Regions from separate parts of the Paenibacillus sp. genome, predicted to be linked through region 1. Evidence: riboswitches for the same ligand, from Rfam matches in the RefSeq annotation. Region 1 holds a riboswitch; each other region holds the start of a gene.
What was found. Region 1 has a riboswitch for cyclic di-GMP ahead of VE009_RS14490 (putative bifunctional diguanylate cyclase/phosphodiesterase). Riboswitches for the same ligand answer to the same signal wherever they lie in the genome.
Positions count from the first base shown of each region.

Region 1 (6,467 bases):
GCGCCGGAGATGTCGCACATTTTGACCGCGAACGTGCCGCCGAAGCCGCAGCAGTCTTCCGCGTATGGCAACGGCACGATTTCCATGCCCCGCACGTTCTCCATCAGCTTGCTCGGCTCCGCTTTAATGCCGAGCAGCCGGCTGCCGTGGCAAGACGGGTGGTACGTCACCTTGTGCGGGAACGTCGCGCCGACGTCTTCGACCCCGAGCACCTGCACGAGGAACTGCGTGAATTCGTACGTTTTCGCGACGAGCGCCTTCGCCTTCTCCAGCATGACCGGATCGTTCTCGAACAACTTCGGATAGTAGTGGTGAATCATGCCGGTGCACGAGCCCGACGGCGAAATGACGAAATCGCTGTCGTCGAACGACTCTAAAAGCGTTTTCGCCGAAGCGCGCGCTTCGTCCCAGTAGCCGCTGTTGAACGCCGGCTGACCGCAGCACGTTTGCGTTTTCGGGAATTCGACGGCGACGCCGTACCGCGCGAGCAGCCGGACCATCGCTTCGCCGACGCGCGGGTATACCGCATCGCTTAAACAGGTGATGAATAAAGACACTTTCATGGGACCGTTCCACCTTCCGGGGAAAATAAAACTCTCTGCTTATCAGCTTATCAGACATGTTGAATAGCGTAAAGCATTTTTTAACGGCGCGATCGGCTGTGCGCCCGGCACCTGGACGGTTCCGGGCGGGTGCAGCCGGCGGCTAGTTCCATTGTCTTCCCGGCGCTTCTCCGAGCATCGCGTCAATGCGCGCCGCCGGGACCGGTTTGCTGTACAAGAAGCCTTGATATTCGTGGCAGCCCGCGCCAAGCAGAAACCGCAGCTGCTCGCCGGTTTCGACTCCTTCGGCGACGACCTTCAGCCCGAGATGCTTCCCCATCGCGATGATCGACGAAGAAATCGCCGCGTCCCGAATGCCGAACGGAATGTCTTGAATAAAGCTGCGATCGATTTTGATCGAATCGAGCGGGAAATTTTTCAGCAGGCTCAGCGAAGAATACCCCGTGCCGAAATCGTCGAGCGACACGCTCGCCCCGAGCGCTTTCAGCTCGCCGAGCAGCCGGACGCCCGCCTCGACGTTCTTCATCATCATGCTCTCCGTAATTTCCAGCTCCAGCCACTTCGCTTCCAGCCCGGAGCTGCGCAGCGCCTGTTCGACCGTCTCGACGAGCCCCGCGGACGCGAATTGCTTCGGAGACAAGTTGACGGAGACGACGATCGGCGGGAAGCCGTCCGTTTGCCAGCGCCGGTTTTGCGCGCACGCCTCCTTCAGCACCCATTCCCCGATCGGCACGATCAGGCCGCTCTCCTCCGCCAGCGGAATGAAATCGGACGGCGGCACGACGCCTTTCTCCGGATGGCGCCAGCGGAGGAGCGCTTCGACGCCGACGAGACGGCCGGTGCGCATGTCGATGCGCGGTTGATATTCCAAATACAGCTCCCGCGCTCTAAGCGCCTTCCGGAGCTCGTTCTCCGCCTGCAGCCCCGTCCTCCGGTCCTCGGCGACGCGATTCTTGTAGAAGACGTACGTGTTCTTCCCCTGCTCCTTCGCGCAGTACATCGCTTGGTCGGCCGCTCTTACGAGCGTTTGCAGATCCTGCGCGTCGTCTGGATATACCGCTACCCCGATGCTCGTCGTGACGTTGATTTCCATGCCGCCGATCGTGAACGGAACCCGGAACGCGTTCATGATCGCCGCGGCGCGGGCGGCGGCATCATCTCGATCCGCGATGCCGAGCGCGGCGACGGCGAATTCGTCGCCGCCCATGCGGAACCCGAGATGTTCCGTCCCGTCGAACATCGCTTTGATTCGATTCGCCACTTGCTTCAGCAGCAAGTCGCCGACGTCGTGACCGAGCGAATCGTTCACGATTTTGAATCGGTCCATGTCGAAAAAGTACAGCGCCGTCCGCCGGCCTATCTGTTCGCTCAGCAGCGTCGGGAGCCGCTCCTCGAAGCGGCGGCGATTGCCGAGACCCGTAATCGGATCCTCGTACGCCATCGCCCGCATCCGCTCTTCCAAGCGCACCCGTTCGGTGATATCCCGCGAAACGGCGATGATGGACACGACCGTTCCCCGTTCGATCACCGGCGTCAGTTTGCTCTCCAGCCAAACGGCGGAGCCGTTCTTGTGCACGAAACGAAGCTGCACGGTAATCGACCGGCGCTCTTCGTTCAGCTTGCGGATCGTATCGATGATGACACCCACGTAGTCGGGGTGAGCGAATGTCAATCCGTTCGTGCCCTCCACCTCTTCGGGAGCATAGCCCAAGACCGTCAGATGCGAAGGGGAGGCGTAAACGATCGTCCCATCGCCTCCGAAAATTTTAATCAGGTCCGTCGCGTTCTCCGCGATGATACGGTATTTCGTTTCGCTGACGGCGAGCTCCCGCTCCACCGTTTTCCGCTTCGTCACGTCGGCCGCGTACCCGACGACTTCGACGACGGCGCCGCCCCGCTCGATCGGCCGCAGCGACGTCCAGACCCAGCGTCCCTCGACTTCGGCTTCGTACTCCGTCCTCGCCCCCGCCCAGGCCGAAGCGAATCGCTCCCGATTATATGGTAACGCTTCCAAAAATGCGGCGTCTTTTCCTATAATATCTTCCGGACGCAGGTTCGCATCGTGGATCATGCCGCCGTCGGCCCGCGTATACACGTGACGTCCGTCTTTTTCCACGTAGGAGAACAACGCGCCAGGGTAATGGCGGAGCTCATTGCGCAGCGATCTATATTTGCCGGCCAGGTACGAAGTAAAGTCCCCGGAATTTTGCGTGTTCATGGTAGAACCTCCTCTTTCGCACGTTGTCGGTGAACACGCAGGCGCAAAAAGGAGGATGGGAGTGCCGCTCGCATCTACCGTTCGGGAGCTTGGCGGCCGTAGAAACTCGGTTTCCGTAGGCCCATAGCTTTGCGCCGCTTGCTTTCGCAAGGTTTGCCGTTTCGTCTATAGTGCAGTGCCCTCATTATAGATGCGATTCAGCCAATTTTCAACATATATCAACACGATTCGACACGCGCCAATTTTTGTAATTGTTTGCGTACTCGTACTCCCTTCCCATCATCCGCGACAACGCGCCTGCAACCGCCTGCGCCCGCCTGTGCCCCGCCATGATGTGTACCTCCTACCCTTCTTTTGTAACCATCCCCTCTTTCTTTTGCGTACCTCCTTCCCATAACCCGCCGCCAGCGCACCTGCGCCTGCCTGTGCCCCGCCATGATGTGTACCTCCTACCTTTCTTTTGTCACCACCCCTCTCCTCTTTTGCGTACTCCCTTCCCATAACCCGTCTCCAGCGCGCCTCGCCCGCCTGTGCCCCGCCATGATGTGTACCTCCTACCTTTCTTTTGTCACCACCCCTCCTTTCTTTTGCGTACCTCCTTCCCATAACGCGCCGCCAACGCACCTGCGCCCGCCTGTGCCCCGCCATGATGTGTACCCCCTACCTTTCTTTTGTCACCACCCCTCCCTTCTTTTGCGTACTCCCTTCCCATAACCCGTCTTCAGCGTGCCTGCGCCCGCCTGTGCCCCGCCATGATGTGTACCTCCTACCTTTCTTTTGTCACCACCCCTCCCTTCTTTTGCGTACCTCCTTCCCATCATCATCCTCCAGCGCATACGCACCCGCCCCCGGGACGCCGATCCCCCTTCTGGAGGGAGGACCAACCAGGCGGGCAAAACAAAAAGGCCTGCCGCTTCCGAAAGACGTCGATGCTTCGGTCGCTGTCTTGTTCGCATTGATCTGCCTGCTGTTTTTCGTTTATTTTATTCACCAGGTGTCTAAGTTCATTAGGGTTAATACTTTGATTCAAATTGTTTCGGAAAAAGCCGTTACATTGATTCATGCGTTTAAAACCGTCGGTACCCTCGGGGAATCCGAACTCACTTCCTCGACGCCAGCGGCTGAATGTTTGACTATATATTCGGAGAAGGAGGGATATCTGAACTTTGTGGATTTCTTGGCGTTGGAGAGAGCAATAAAAAGAAAAGGCTATAAAGAGTTAAAGATTCTCCTTATTCCCAAGGTTGGCCAATACATACGAAAAAGAGCGCCCTTAATGGAAATTCGCGGGCACTCTACTTTATCCGAGGAATTTCAAAAAAAATTAGCGAACGCAGTGAAGGTTTCTCCAGTAAGGTCAAACGAGCAAGACATCGCCTTCGTTATGGAAAAAATAATAGAAACGGGTTTGCGGGCGATTTCTCCCGGGATTAATGACCCTAATACGGCGATCTACTGCATTAGAGCTCTTGGGATTTTGCTTGCCAAGCTTGGGTCATGGAAGGGCAGCTGCTGGATTGTGAGAGGGAAGGGATACATTCTCGAAATTCCTTACTTTACGTTCGAGGACTTCTTATATAAGACCTTTTACCAACTCAGACTGTATGGGGCGCATGATGTGTCCGTTATGCATGCTCTGTTGGAGTCGCTGACTCATCTCGCGGAAGAACTTCAAGAAGGAAGAGAGACGGTACAGAAAATCGGAAACTATGTGTATTCGAACATCGACCCAAGGATCATGCATGATCTGGATAGAAATTTGATTGTGCACGCAAAACAACGATTGGACCACATTTGCCAAACATCATAATCCATTCGGAGGGCCGGAGCAATCGGCGAGCGGGGACGCAGGAAAGCGAGCCCGGCGGCACGATGCCGTGCCGCCGGTCGAAACGGCTTTGAGCTCCCCTTGCCGGCTGGAACGATCGTTCCTTCCCGGCTTCGCCGCCTCATCGATCAAGGCATCGGCATGCCGATGTCGTACGTCCGAACGTCCGGCACGGATTCCCACACGACGAACGCAGTCCCGCCGGTCCACGGCAGCGCCTCGCCCGGCCCAAGCCAAACAGCCCTCCGCCGCCCGGCATCGACGAGCCAGCTCCCCTCATGCGTCCATACCGCGACCTGTCCGCCGTCCAGCGGCGCCGTCTTTATAATTTCGGCCGGCCAGCCGACGGCTTCCTCCAGCAGCGACCTTGCGGCTTCGGGCAGCGCAGGACGGCGTTCGAGCCGCACGGTTCCCTTGTTCGCGTCGATCCAAGCGACGTCCGACTCCCCGTCGTAGCGGCGTACGGCGATCGTGTTGTCGTTTGCCCATCGCATCGGCAGCACGAACAGGAAGCCGTCGCTATGCCCGCCGAACGTGACGCGGGGAATGCGACGCAGCGTCTCGCCGGACGCGCTCAGCACGAGCGCATCCGCCTCCGCGGTCAGAGCGCCGCCGGAACCACCGTCTGCCGACACGAGCAGCGCGACGCGACGCCCGTCCGGCGATGATGCGACCGAGCGAATCGGGACCGGCGATTCGTACAGCTTGACCGTCTCGCCTCCGAACGGCTCGACGCGGTACAGCGTGCGGTTGCCGTGCACCGCGAAGGTCGCGCTCCCGTGCATGCGGTCGGAGAACAGCACGTCGGAGCCGTAATCGTTGCCGAACGGCTCCGCTGCGTCCGGCCACGCTCCAATTTGGAAGGCGCGGCGCTCCCCGCTGCGCAAGTCGATCGCCGTCTGGCTTCCGTCGAGATGGTATGCCAGCAGCGCCGGCCCGTCCTCCGTCTCGAACGGCTGCACCAGCGCGGCCGGCTCCGACCGAACGGCCCGGAAGAGGCGTCCGGCCTCATCGAACCACAGCGCACGGCTATGCGCCGGCCGGCCGATCAACAATACCTCGTTGCGGCGGGGCTGGTCCGCGTTCGCGAACGTTTCCCCATCGGCCGTCATCAAACCGTCCAACCGAAATCGGACCGCTGCGCCTTCGCCCAGCTCCTCGAATCGAACAACGAACCGCTGCGCGTCGCTCCACTCGATCCGGTACGCCGGCGCCGAAGCGTCCTTGGTCAACCCGGCGACCTGCAGCGTCGATTCGACGGCGATGGGCGCCGACGCCGTGCGGATGCGCCGGTTGGCCCAGACGGAGACGCTGCCGCTTTCGTTCGCTATCGAAAGATACAGCAGCGGAGGATCGTTCGGTCGAAATTCGCCGCACAACTCCGCGATCCAAGCGCTCTTGACCGTCCACGCCCGAGTCCGGCCGTCCTCCCCCTCGATATACACCTTCCCGCTGTATCGCGCTGCGTCCGTCTCTCGCAAATCGTTCACCGTGAACGTACGCACCCCTTCCGCCCCGGTCAAGGTCACGCGCAGCAACCTGCCGGACATCTCCGGGTCGTCGATCCCCGACGGCTCCGCTTGGCGAAGCCCGCCCAGCAGCTGCTCGATGGCAGCCGGATCGTCGATGCGCCTGACCACCGTGCCCGTTCGTTCGTCCGTCACTTTGACGGCGATGACGCCCTCGAAGGCGGGCAGCGTCCATCCCGCGTCCTCGACATTCGACGGCGCTTCCTCGCACCCGACCGCCACAGCCGCAAGCGCGATCAAGATGATGATGATCCGCGCGGCCGCGACGGTTCGCACCGAAGCATAACGCAGATGAACAGCCTCCCCCAATTGCAGCACCACCCGTCCGC
Region 1 covers NZ_DASQNA010000027.1:32,509-38,975, reverse strand. Annotated here, with positions in the region: gene VE009_RS14495 ((Fe-S)-binding protein) at 1-563, opposite strand, end outside; gene VE009_RS14490 (putative bifunctional diguanylate cyclase/phosphodiesterase) at 706-2,781, opposite strand; cyclic di-GMP riboswitch class I at 2,862-2,949, opposite strand; gene VE009_RS14485 (DUF2254 family protein) at 3,428-4,591, shown strand; gene VE009_RS14480 (hypothetical protein) at 4,738-6,459, opposite strand.

Region 2 (6,467 bases), on a different contig from region 1:
ACGAACAGCTCGTGCCCTTCGATCAAATACGGCTCCGACAGCTTCCGGATCAACTCCAGCGCCTTCGCCTCCGCCTGCGCGCGATCCGAGCCCGGCAAATAGGCCGTAAATTCGTCGCCGCCCTGCCTCGAGACGATGCCGCAGGCGCAAACCTTCAATCGCCGGCTCACCTCGTTCAACAAATGATCGCCGATGCGATGGCCGAGCGTATCGTTGATCCATTTGAACCGGTCCAAATCGATGAAAAACATCGCTCCGTTCGGCTCCTTCAACCTCTCTTCGACCAATTGGCGGAACCGCACCCGGTTCGGAAGTCCCGTCAACGCGTCGTGGTACGCCATATATTCGATCAGCTGTTCGCTCTTTTTCCGTTTGGTGATATCCCGCACGATCAAGAGCGTCGCAGGCTCGCCGTTATAGTCCAAGCGTGTGCCGATCAGCTCCGCATGGAACGTGGAGCCGTCCAGACGCCTAAGCACGAATTCCTGCGGTTCTTTGGAGTCTCCGGCCTCATGAATCTGCCGTTCGAATCCCCTGGCGCGCTCCAGATCTTCGGGAGCGACAAAATGCGCAATCGTCACGTCGTCGTGCTTGCCGCCGGCCCCCGCGCCGAACACCTCGATCGCCGCCCGGTTCCAAAACAGCAGCTTGCCGTCGCGATGCACGATGATCGGGTCCGGAGACAGCTCGACCAGCTTCCTGTGACGCGCTTCGCTGTCGATCAACTCCTGCTGCGTTTGCTTAAATTCCGTAATATCTTTGGCGATGCCGAACACGCCTCGAATTTCGCCGTTAATGTAAATCGGCAAATTTTTTACGGATAAGGTCATATAGGTCGTTTTGTGCTTGGGGATGCACCGCAGCTCGTACTGGCGGTACTCTCCTCTGGCGGCAGCCTGGAAATGTTCCCAAACATGCGCTAAATCGTCTGGATGCACGAACGGCGCGAACGAACGGCCCGCAATCTCCGCTTCCGAATAACCCAGCATTTCTTGGATCGTTTCGTTAAAGCTGAGAAAATGTCCTTCCAAATCGAGCGAATATACGCCGTCCGGGTTATGGTCGAACAACGATTTATATCGCTGCTCGCTCTCCTGCAGCTCCCGCTCCGCCTGCCGCAGCGGCGTGACGTCTTTCGCGATCGCGAATACGCCCACGATGCCGCCGTCGACGACGACCGGCAAGTTCGTTACGTTCATAATGAAATAATCGTTCCGCAGCTTATGCCAAATGCGGACCTCGTAATTGACGCTTTCCCCTCGGTAGACGCGCTCCAGCATGGACAGCACCAAGTTCACGTCGTCCGGATGGCAAAACGGCAGGATGGAACGTCCGAGCAGTTCTTCCTTCGTATAACCGGAGATTTCCGTTGTGCGTTTGTTATACGTCAAGATTTTGCCTTCCGGATCGAAGGAAAAGACGGCGTCCGGGTTCCTTTCGAACAACGATCGGTACCGCTGCTCGCTCACTTCGAGCTCCTTCTCCGCGCGCACCTTGTCCGTAATATCTTTCGCGATGCCATACATGCCGACGATTTCCCCGTTCACGTAGATCGGCATCGTCGTTATTTTCATAAACGCGACGGATTGGTCCGAGATGCGAAGCACGCGGATTTGAAAATCGCCGACATCCCCGTTCATGACCCTATGAAACTGCTCGACCGCGACCGGCAAATCTTCGGGATGCACGAGGCGAGCGAATTCGATGCCGACGAGCTCCTTCGGATCCATCCCGGCGATGTTGCCCCCTTGCGGGTTGACGCCGACGAATTTGCCTTCCGGGTCGATTTCGAAGACGGCGTCGGGGTTGCGGTCGTACAATGACTTATACCGCTGCTCGTCGATCGCAAGCTGCCGCTCCCGCTCCATTTGCTCGGCGATGTCCCGGTATATGCCCCCGAACGCGATCAGCCGCCCTTCCGCATCCGGCACGGCGAACAGCGACAGCGATACATCGACCTCCGTTCCGTCGCGGCGAAGTCTCTTGGTGACGAAATTGGCGGTCGGCCGGCCCGAACAAGCCTTGGCGAGCAATTCGGCGGAATCGGAACGCTCGGGTTCCGGAACGAACGGGATGCGAAAGACATTGCGCTCAATCAGCTCCTCCTTCGACCAGCCGAACATGCGGACGAAGCCTTCGTTCACGTGAAGAATGTTCGATTCGGGATCCGTGATCAACACCGCGTCGCTCATGTTGTCCATGAACGATTCCATGAAGCGGCGATGGCTCTCAATGACGTTTTCCTGCTTAACCCGTTCGGTGATATCTTTGACGGTAATAATGATCATCGCGGATCCGTCATCCTTCACCAAAGGATGATAAGTAATTTCGTATTGCATGCTCCCTTTCGGCGTCGAAACTTCCCGCTGATACGTCATCGGCTTGCGGCTTCGAACCGACTCGCGATACGAGTGAATAAGCTCGTCGGCAAGTTCCGGCGGGAACATGTCGGCGATCCGCCGGCCGATATCTTCTTCTTTGAAAAATCCGACCTCGGTCGAAGCCGGATTGCAAGCGACCAAGCGGCAATCCCCGCCGTCTTCGACGGCAACGACGGCAATCGGGTCGGCGATACCCCGAAAAACGTTCTGCAACAGCTCTTCGTTTGGGGACACGCCTCTCACCTCCACATCAAATACGGCTGCTCCTCATTTCGGCCGCCGTCGGATCGCGTTCCTCCATCGCGGCGGCTTGGCGTTACGTGTCGCGTTGACGCGCTGCAGCCCCATAGCTTTGCGTCCTTGTCTTTCGACAAGTTTGCCCTGAAACCAACGAATCCATTTGACGTTTTTTGCTTTTCCCGATTTCTGTCGATTCCGCTGACGAACACTCTCGTCGAACGCCGGCTAGCGAGGTTTTCCAAGCTTATCAGAATCGTCAACGTTCGACAATTTGAATTAAAGCGCTTTAATTTTTATAAAAAATAAAATACCCGGCGAGGTCGCCGGGATTCGGTCTTGTCTTATAATCTCCCGCGGCGCCGCTTCGCCTCGAGCAGCCGGCTCATCCGATCTGTCCCGGCTTCCGGACTCGACGGATCGGCGGCTGGCGCGGGGGGTGCGGGCGGCGGCGCGGGAGCAGGGTGCGCGGGCGCTTGCGCCTTCGGCGATGCGGGCGCCGACGGATGCGCGGCCCGCGAAGGCTGCTCTGGGCGGGCGGCGCGCTCCGCCGACAATTTGCGCCGCAGCCGCTCCGCCGCCGTCGCGGCCCCGGGCTGTTCCGTCGGCGGGACCGCTTCGCCGCGCGCGCTCCGCCGCGGCATGAAGCGGCGCAGCGCGGTCCGCGTGAGCTGCAGCCGCCGGAGCGCGATATCCGCGACCCACAGGAGGAGCGCTGCGGCAAGCAGCTCGCGATGTAGACCGGCGACGCGAAGCTTCGGCTCTGTCGGAGCCGCGAACGCGTCCTCCGGCCGCTCGAAATCGAGCACCCGCCCGCCGGTCAGCTCTGCGATTTGTACGAGCGCCTCGGTGCCGTCTCGGCCGCCGATGCGGTATTCCGGCGAATACGGGACGACGAAGCCGGCGACCGCCGCCGCGGACGTCGGTCCCTCCTCCGTCCCGCCGCCGGATCGCTCGATCCGCGCCAAGTACGCGCCCGGCTGCAGCAGCTCCGCTCGACCGGCGTACTCGCCCGGGGCCGTCGGCTCCAGCTCCACCTGGCGTACGTTCATCGCTTCGTCCGTCACCGTCGCGACTAAATTTCCAAACTCCGCGCGATCGGCGTCGCCGACGCGGACGCGAATGTCCGCTTCGTTCCCGGAAATTTTCGTTTCGACCTCCATCGGGGCCGCGCCGAACGCCGGGAACGTCCACTTGACGATGCCGGCGAACGTCTCGGGGAACCGATCCCAGCTCACCCAATCGGGCGCCCATTTCCCGGCGGCGTCGCTCGTCCATGCGACGGCCTTGCCCGCGCCGAATTGCCAACGCGCGAGCAGCGGGTCCGGCTCGGGGCTTGCGAGCGCCACTTCCGCCGTCTCCTTCGGCGTCGTCGCGACGTACGCCCGCACCTCGGGAAGGCCGCCCGCGAACAGCGGCTGCCAATCCGGCGCCTGCGCGGCGGCGGGGACGAACGGGCGGTCGACGACATACGTTCGCGAGATCAGCACCGCCTCGCGGCTGAAGATGGCCGGAACGGTCGATTGATCGTTCGTAAAATAATACCGACCTTGCGCCAGCCCTGCGAGCCGCTCGAGCAGCCGCTGGTCCGCGTCGTTGCCGATCGCCACCGTCGAGAGCGTGACGCCGGCCTCGACCATTTGCTCCGCCAGCGCCTCGTAGCTCTGGTTCGACGCCGACTGGCCGTCCGTAAGCAAAATGATATGTTTGCGCTGCGCGTCGATGTCCTTCGCCTTCGCGAACGCTTCCGCCACCGCGGGGTAAATGTCCGTGCCGCCGTCCGCCGCGATCGAACCGATCCGTTCGATGACGTCGTCCTTCTCCGTCAGCGGCTGCGGCTCGACGACCCACCACGGGGCGGAGTCGAACGCGAGCACCCCGATCGTGTCGCGCTCGCGCAGCAGCTCCGCGGTGCGCGCCGCCGCTTCCTGCGCCAGCTCGAGCTTGCCGTCCGACATGCTGCCGGATTTGTCGATGACGAGCATAAGCGCAAGCGACGGCATCTCCCGTTTGCCCCGCAAATCCATGTATACCGGGAGCGCGCGTTCGATCGGGGTCTGGAAATAGCCGCCTAGCCCATAGCTTTGTTCGCCGCCGATCATGACGAGGCCGACCCCGTAATCGCGAACCGCCTGCTCGATCAATTGCATCCTCCGTTCGGACAGGCGAGTCGCCGGCACGCCTACGAGCACGATCGAATCGTACGCGGCGTAATCGATCAACTCGAGCGGCAGCAACTCCGGCGCAACGAGCTCGTAGGGGATAAGGCTTGCGTCGAGCGCGTTCGCGACGTTCGCCGCCTCTCCCTCGCTCCCTTCGACGAGCAGCGCTCTCGGAGGGCCTTCGACCCGGCTGAAGCCGTACGCCGCGTTGTTGGCGGACACTTGGTCGAGCTCGGCGTACAGCTCCGCCCGATACCGATGCAGCCCTTCTTCGAACGCGATGCCCTGCAGGACGAACCGGTTCGCGCCGGGCGTCAGCTCGATCGATCGGCTCGCGATTTCGCGGTTGTCCTCGTAAATACGAAGCACCGCTTCGCCCGCGAACGTGCTCTCGATATCCGCTTCGACCGCGTACCGCTCGCCCTTGTACAGCCGTTCGGGAAGGCGCAGCGCCTCGACGGCGGCGTCGCTCCGCTGCGCGGAAGCGAGCGGCACGACGTCCACCGGGACGCCTCGATCGCGAAGCAGCCGCGCCTGCGCGGCCGCGTCGCCGACGTTCTCCTTCCCGTCGGAGAGGAGCACGATGCGGGGGGACGCGTCTTCGGGCAGCAGCGCGCCCGCCAGTCGAAGCGCCTCGTCCAATCGCGTATATCGCCCGTCGATCTCGCCGCCGAACGCGAACCGCTCTATCGCCGCTTCGCTCGCTTGCCGCTCGACGGACGCGTTCGCCCCCGCGGAGACGACGCCTGCCGCGTCGTCGGCTTCCTTCGCGGTCGACGCGGCCTGAATCCAAGCCGCGAGCGCGTCGTCCCGCGCGACGCTGTCCGAGCGGTCGGCGACGAACACGACCGCCTGCCGCTCGATCGCCGCGACCGTCTGCAGTCCGGCGAGCGCGAGAACGAGCAGCAGGACGACCGCCCCGCGCACCGCGAGGACGGCCTTCCGGCGGCGCCCGTCCATGCGAGCGGTCGACTTCCATACCCAATACAAATATAAGGCAGCCGGAAGCAGCAGCAGCAAATAGAGCGGCGTCTCAAGTCGTAGTCCCACGCCGGTACACCCCCCATTCCCAGACGACGGCGGCGAGCGCCAGCAGCGCGGCCCAGCGCCACATCGGCACCGCCGTCCGCGGTTCCTCGCTCTCGGCGCCGCCCGCTTCCGCGGACTCGCCGCGCGCGAACGCGCCGTCGAAGCCGGAGGGCGCCGATTCGCGCGGATCGCTCACGACATCGAGCCAACGCGCCGCGAGCACTCGACCCGATTCGTCGGTCTCGACGAGGCGGTACAGCCCTGGCTCGGCCGGGGCGGTTTGCCCTTCGGCCGGCTTCCCGTCCGCGAGCTCCGCCCGGATCGGTTCCCCGGCCGGGTCCCCCCGCTCCCAGCGGGCATCCGCCGCGAGCTGCGCGAACGCGATCGACAGCCGTTCGCCGGCGACGGCTCTTCCGAGACTCCCGCTATGCGACGCGGTCAACCAATCGAGCGCGCCGAGCACGAACACCGGAAACTCGGTGCGAAGCGGCCAATCCGACCCCTCCAGCGCGAACGTCACGGTCAGCCGCGGCACTCCCGCTTCCTCCCCGGCGATCAGCAGCGGGACGCCCTCCCGGGAAGCGACGATCGGTTTGCCCGGGGGCGCGCCCACCGGCTCGTATACGGCGGCCACATGCGTATCCGCGAACGACAAATA
Region 2 covers NZ_DASQNA010000033.1:158,219-164,685, reverse strand. Annotated here, with positions in the region: gene VE009_RS18240 (PAS domain S-box protein) at 1-2,615, opposite strand, end outside; cyclic di-GMP riboswitch class I at 2,683-2,772, opposite strand; gene VE009_RS18235 (VWA domain-containing protein) at 2,963-5,830, opposite strand; gene VE009_RS18230 (VWA domain-containing protein) at 5,814-6,467, opposite strand, start outside.
Region 2: another riboswitch for cyclic di-GMP. It lies ahead of VE009_RS18240 (PAS domain S-box protein); the one in region 1 lies ahead of VE009_RS14490 (putative bifunctional diguanylate cyclase/phosphodiesterase).

Region 3 (6,467 bases), on a different contig from region 1:
CTTCGATCAACAGGAAGATCGAATGATCGCCCATGATCTGTTGATACATTTTTCCGACCTTCTTCATTTGCGTCTCGGTTTCGCCAAGCGTCGCAAGCGACCAAACGGCGTGCGGCAGACGGAAAAGCGCGGTGTATATACCGAAAACATGAACCGCAAGCATTAGAATGCCTTTGATGAGCTGACGATTGTACATTTGCCCCAATCCCATTGCCAAAACCGATAACGCCACAGCGTTTCTTCCATGTTGATGCATGCTTTGCCGCCTGATGCCGTAATCGTTATGCCGCTGCTTGACTGCCGTTTGTCTCACTTGCTTCAACTCCTATCCGATCTCCAATAATTTCTCGATCCACCGAAAAAAATCGTTCCTGAACCGTTCCGCGTCGACCTGCACGCATATTCGGGCCGTCGGCTCCGCCGGGCTCGTCCGAGAGAGATCCTCCGTCGTTCGACCCAACGCATCCGGTTCCAAATCCACTTTGAGAAACATCGGCACGGTGCCGACCAACGAGGGAGCTTTGGCGACGCCTACCGCAAGTGGATCGTGGAGAGCGCAGCCGTTCATGTAGGGATGAAATCTTTTGTATGACTTTATGTAGAAATCCGTGAATTCTCCGAACAACGTGCTTGCTTTCGTCCCGATGTTTCTCCATCTCAGCAAATCTTCTTCGGTCAGCAATGCTTTTCGGGTCACGTCGAGGCTGACCAACGTAATGGGAAGCGCGGATGCGAACACCAGATCGGCGGCTTCCGGGTCGACGTACATATTCGCTTCCGCAAACTTGCTCACGTTTCCGGGGGAAAGAACGGCACCGCCCATGATGACGACGTTGCCGATCATTCCGATGATCGCAGGATCTTTCGCAATCGCCTGGGCGAGATTGGTGAGCGGCCCCGTCGTAACGAGCGTAAGATTCCGCTTATGCAGGCGGGCTTGTCGGATTATAAAATCCACTGCGCTCTCCGGAGAAACGTCGGCGGCCGCCGCGCCGCCCAGCGTGTCTCCTAAACCATCTTGCCCATGGAAATCGGCGAAATATTGCGGCGAGCGTTGAAGCGGTCGGTCCGCGCCCATATAGACCGGCGTATTGCCTCGAAATAAATCGACAATAAACTTGGTATTGCGAAAGGTGCAGTGTACCGGGGCCATTCCATAGGAGACGGTGATCCCGAGCAGCTCGATTTCGGGGGAAGCCAACGCATAGGCGATCGCTAATGCGTCGTCAATCCCCGTGTCTACATCCAAAACCATTTTTACGTTCATACATAACTCCATTCCCGTTTTCATGCGGAGCTCGATCTCCCAGAATGAATGTAAATCAATTTACATAAAAGTGATATAAAGTTACATGAAAATGTATGTTGATTTACAATATAAGGGGGTCGCATCGCTTTGTCAACGGTAATTTAGGTTTTTTAGGAGGGGTAGACCCTAACATTCCGTGGTTGTGTCAGGTATTTGAGTGAAAAAAAGCAGGTTTTCGCAGAGGTTGGAGGTTGATGTGTTATGTTATGTGACTTCGGTCAATCGATAATCGAGGGCAGACCCTTGAGACCAATGCGGGAAGGGAGCTGTCCTCGTTGACGAAGTACATGGAAATCATTCATATCCGATTATCCGAGGAAATTCGAGAGCAGGAGCGTCGCGGGGCGGCGGAGCGCATGAAAGAAGAGGCGTACGAAACGCCGATTCAAACCAAAGCGCTGTTGAACGTGGAGAAGAAGGATCAGATCGCCGCCGCTTCGCTCGTCAATGAGGGCGATGTCATCTATATCGATTCCGGGACGACGGTTTATGAGAGTCGCTCGCCTCCATTGCAGGATCTTTGACGGAATCGCAATTGGACAATATGTTTTTCGATAAAGCGTTCCTAGGAGCCAGCGGCCGAAATGAACGGCGCCGCTGCCGCCACAAAGGTAGAATACCGTAAAAAATGCACCGCATTTGTCATCGAAACACGTCGGGCTCGTTCCTTATAATGATGTGGGATTTATTATAGGGAGGGAACGACATGTCTAAAACATACCGCATCGGAATCATCGGCTGCGGCGGCATCGCGAACGGCAAGCATATGCCGGCGCTGAAAAACCAGCCGAACGCCGCGATGGTCGCCTTCTGCGATATCGACGAGCAGCGCGCGCGGGAAGCCGCCGAGAAATTCGGCGCGCCGGAAGCCAAGGTGTATACGGATTATAAGGAGCTGCTCTCCGACGCAACGCTCGACATCGTGCACGTGTGCACGCCGAACGATTCGCATGCCGACATCTCCATCGCCGCGCTCGAAGCGGGCAAGCATGTCATGTGCGAGAAGCCGATGGCGAAGACGGCGGCCGACGCGCGCCGAATGGTCGAAGCGGCGAAGCGGACGGGCAAGAAGCTGACGATCGGCTACCAAAACCGGTTCCGCGCCGACTCGCAATACTTGAAGCGGGTGTGCGACGCCGGCGAGCTGGGCGATATTTATTACGCCAAAGCGCACGCGATCCGCCGCCGCGCCGTGCCGACGTGGGGCGTGTTCTTGGACGAGGAGAAGCAGGGCGGAGGGCCGCTCATCGATATCGGCACCCATGCGCTCGATTTGACGCTCTGGATGATGAACAACTATAAGCCGAAGGCGGTGCTCGGGACCGCGTTCCATAAGCTGTCGCAGCGGGAAGGCGCCGCCAACGCATGGGGTTCTTGGGATCCGAAGAAATTCACCGTGGAAGATTCCGCGATGGCGATGATCACGATGCAGAACGGCGCGACGATCATGCTGGAATCGAGCTGGGCGATCAACCTGGTGCGCACCGGCGAAGCGAAGACGACGCTGTGCGGCACGGAAGGCGGCGCGGATATGGACGACGGGCTGCGCATCAACGGGGAGAAGTACGGCAAGCTGTTCACGAATCGCATCGAGCTCGACGCCCGAGGCGTAGACTTCTACGACGGCAGCAAAGAAGATCCGGCCGATCTCGAAATGAAGCTGTGGCTTGCGGCGATCGAGAACGACACCGATCCGGTCGTGACGCCGGAACAGGCCTGTGTCGTATCCGAAATTCTTGAAGCGGTATACGAATCTTCGAGAACGGGCAAGGCGGTATATTTCGAATAAAAAAAGCGGCTCCGCTTCACGCGGGCCGCTTTTTTCCTTAAAAACCTACTTTGTAAGGATCGACGGCCAACACAGGGTCGCCGTTCACGGAAAGCCAGATATAGTAGTACTCGTAATCTACGCCGGTCGGGTTGATTACATTGCTATAAATGGATTGTTGCAGTTGGAACGTGAGAGCGCCAGTACCTAATTTCGGTGCCGATACCAAAGGGACGTTCACATTCAAATGTTTGTCGGAAGAAGAGTCGTACGTAGCGGCGCTCGCCATGCCTGCGAAGGCCAGTTGGCAAGCGAGAATCGCTCCGCCGATCAGCAGCGTGCGTTTCGTTGTCATCCCAATTCACCTCGTTGCGCTCAAAATAAAAAAAGCGCTCCATTCGGTAACTGGCTGCCATTCGCTGTAACGAGAAGGCCCTCTAGTTTTGCGTCCTTGTCTTTCGACAAGTTTGCCTTTTATCAAGAAGTGCTTTGCTTCCTAGCGTTAATATTTTAAGAAGATGCTTAGTGATGAAAATATATCAACTTTCGACATGCCTGTCAATGAGAAAGTTGGTATATTCGCGGCCGCGACGTCACAGTTTCGTTTCGCCGGCGATCGAGAGGAACGCTCGAACGATTTCGGGGTGATACATCGTTCCGCTGCATCTCTCGATTTCCTGCATCGCTTCTTCCTGCGGGCGCCCTTTCTGATACACGCGATCCACGGTCATGGCGTCGTAGGAATCTACGACGGTGATGATGGCGGCCAGCTTGGAAATTTGATTGCCCTGCAGACCGCGAGGATATCCTTTGCCGTCGTAGCGTTCATGATGCTGTTCCACCACTTCCCCGACGATTTTCAAATCGGGCATGCCCGTTTCTTCCAGCAGCCGCCGTCCGTATACCGTATGCAGCTTCATCTGCTCGAACTCTTCGTCGGTCAGTTTGGACGGTTTGTTGAGAATGTGCTCCGGGATTTGCGTTTTGCCGACGTCATGCAGGAAGCCCGCCAAGTTCAAAACGTAGATTTCGTAAGGGGAAAGCCCCATTCTCTCTCCTACGAGGGTAGCCAACTTTTTGATCCGGTTGCAGTGGTCGGAGGTGTACCCGTCTTTCTCTTCGATTTTCACGGCGAGGTCGAACAATTTTTGAATGGATCCGCTGTAATTATGAAAATAAGGCCGGGAGACGACGTATAAGATTTCGGTTTCCCCGACGGCGACGAACATCGCCATCTCGGTAATCATATGCGCGGTAACGGAATCGCCCGGGCTCAGGACGACGTCCCCTTCCGGGCGTTTCCAAATCAATTGTCCGGATAAAATATAAATATATTCGAGCGCTTCCCAGCCTTCTTCGGGAGCGAGGTAAGAGCTGACGCCGTCTTCCAGCTTATGATGAATGATTTCCGTGCCGTCGCCGGTCGTGATCAAGGAGAAGAGCTGACCTTTCATGGGTACGGACTCGATGTATTCGCCTTTTCGATGGACTCTGACCCTCATCTTCCAGATCTCTCCCCCAGGTTCGATTGCATTCAGTATATCACTCGCGCTTCGGATATGGAGAATTATGTTGAAATTTGTCGAGTTTTATACAATTTTGCGGCAATCTCGAGCTGACGGGACGGACGCATTCTGTTACGAGCCGTTCCCCGCGGTCACCGGATACGGTTCCCGCAGCCTGTCCTTGAACTGCTTCGGCGAGCAGCCGTTCAATCGGCGGAACACGTCGTAAAAATGGCCGAGGTTCGTCATGCCGACCGATTCGGCCACTTCGGCGATGCTGGCGTTGCCGGTGAGCAGCAGCTGCTCGGCTTTCTTGATGCGCTTGTACAAGACGAAGTCGCTGAACGACATGCCGACCGCCTTTTTAAACAACTTGATGAAGTGAGTATAACTCATGTTCAACCGGGCGCTCAGCTCCGAGACGGACAGCTTCTCGCCGAGATGCGACTCGATGTAATCGACCGCGGGCTGGAGCCGCTCGAACAAGCCGTTGTCGAGATAGTTTAAGTGCTTGTTCGTGTCGTGACGGAGCAGCAGGAGCAGCATTTCTTTGATGCGGGAGGAGACGGCCAATTCGTAGCCGCTTCTCTTCTCGTTCATTTCCCGGTAAATGTCGCGAATGAGCGCGCCCGTCCGTTCGCGGACGTCCGGATGCTCGGCATACACGTAATTAAGCGAGCTCAGCGGACGAATGACTTCCGAGAAATGCTGCATGCTCTTTAGCGTGCTTTCGTCCCAATATTTGCGGAGATCGATTTGGAAGACGATGTAGCTGAGCTGTCCGTCCGTCGTTTGGATCGTCGTGTGCGGCTCCGAGGAGCCGAAGACGGCGACATCGCCTTCGCCGAGGACGAATCGGTCCTGCTTGCAGAAGGCGGTCATCCCCCCGTGCAAAATATGAAGAAACTCGACTTCTTTATGGTAATGCCACAAGGAGAAGCGCTGGCTTTGCCAGTCCTGCTCAATGCGGGTTTGGACGTCTCCGCCGCTGTCGAAGGCCGTATCGATTTGCCAAATGCGAATCGCCAGGAACGGGTCTTGATAGACGACTTGCTCGTAACGCATATCGGGATACATAAAGAGAACTCCTCGCTGAAACACAGGATTTCGTACATCCATTCTACCACATGCGCATCATATTTTACCCGGCGTGACAGAATACCGTAAAGATTGCATCGAATTTGCCATCGCGCCGGGACGGGTTCTTTTCTTATAATAATCTCAACATAGACTCTAGAAGGAGCGTACATAACCATGGCTTTGAACGTAACGATTTGGAACGAGCACCGGCACGAGAAGAAAAACGAGACCGTCGCCGCGATTTATCCGAAAGGGATTCATGCCGCGATCGCGGAAGGGCTGGACGTCGACGCCGAGGTGACGTTCGCGACGCTCGACGACGAGGAGCACGGCCTTACCGACGCCGTGCTGGAGAAGACGGATGTCCTGATCTGGTGGGGCCATGTGGCGCACAACGAAGTGAAGGACGAGATCGTCGCGAAGGTGCATCAGCGCGTGCTGAAGGGCATGGGGCTGATCGTGCTGCACTCGGGTCATTTCTCGAAAATTTTCAAAAAGCTGATGGGCACCTCCTGCGACCTGAAATGGCGGGAAGCGGACGACAAAGAGCGCGTATGGGTCGTCAACCCGGCGCATCCGATCGCGGCCGGGCTCGGCGAATATTTCGAGCTGCCGAAGGAAGAGATGTACGGCGAGCATTTCGACATCCCGGCGCCGGACGAGCTCGTGTTCGTCAGCTGGTTCGAGGGCGGCGAAGTGTTCCGCAGCGGCTGCTGCTACACGCGCGGCAACGGCAAGGTGTTCTACTTCCGTCCGGGGCACGAAACGTATCCGACGTATTATGACGCGAACGTGCGCAAGGTCA
Region 3 covers NZ_DASQNA010000030.1:180,676-187,142, forward strand. Annotated here, with positions in the region: gene VE009_RS15760 (sugar ABC transporter permease) at 1-313, opposite strand, end outside; gene VE009_RS15765 (nucleoside hydrolase) at 326-1,267, opposite strand; gene VE009_RS15770 (hypothetical protein) at 1,585-1,833, shown strand; gene VE009_RS15775 (Gfo/Idh/MocA family oxidoreductase) at 2,016-3,098, shown strand; gene VE009_RS15780 (hypothetical protein) at 3,136-3,432, opposite strand; cyclic di-GMP riboswitch class I at 3,475-3,559, opposite strand; gene VE009_RS15785 (HD-GYP domain-containing protein) at 3,671-4,579, opposite strand; gene VE009_RS15790 (AraC family transcriptional regulator) at 4,715-5,659, opposite strand; gene VE009_RS15795 (ThuA domain-containing protein) at 5,837-6,467, shown strand, end outside.
Region 3: another riboswitch for cyclic di-GMP. It lies ahead of VE009_RS15780 (hypothetical protein); the one in region 1 lies ahead of VE009_RS14490 (putative bifunctional diguanylate cyclase/phosphodiesterase).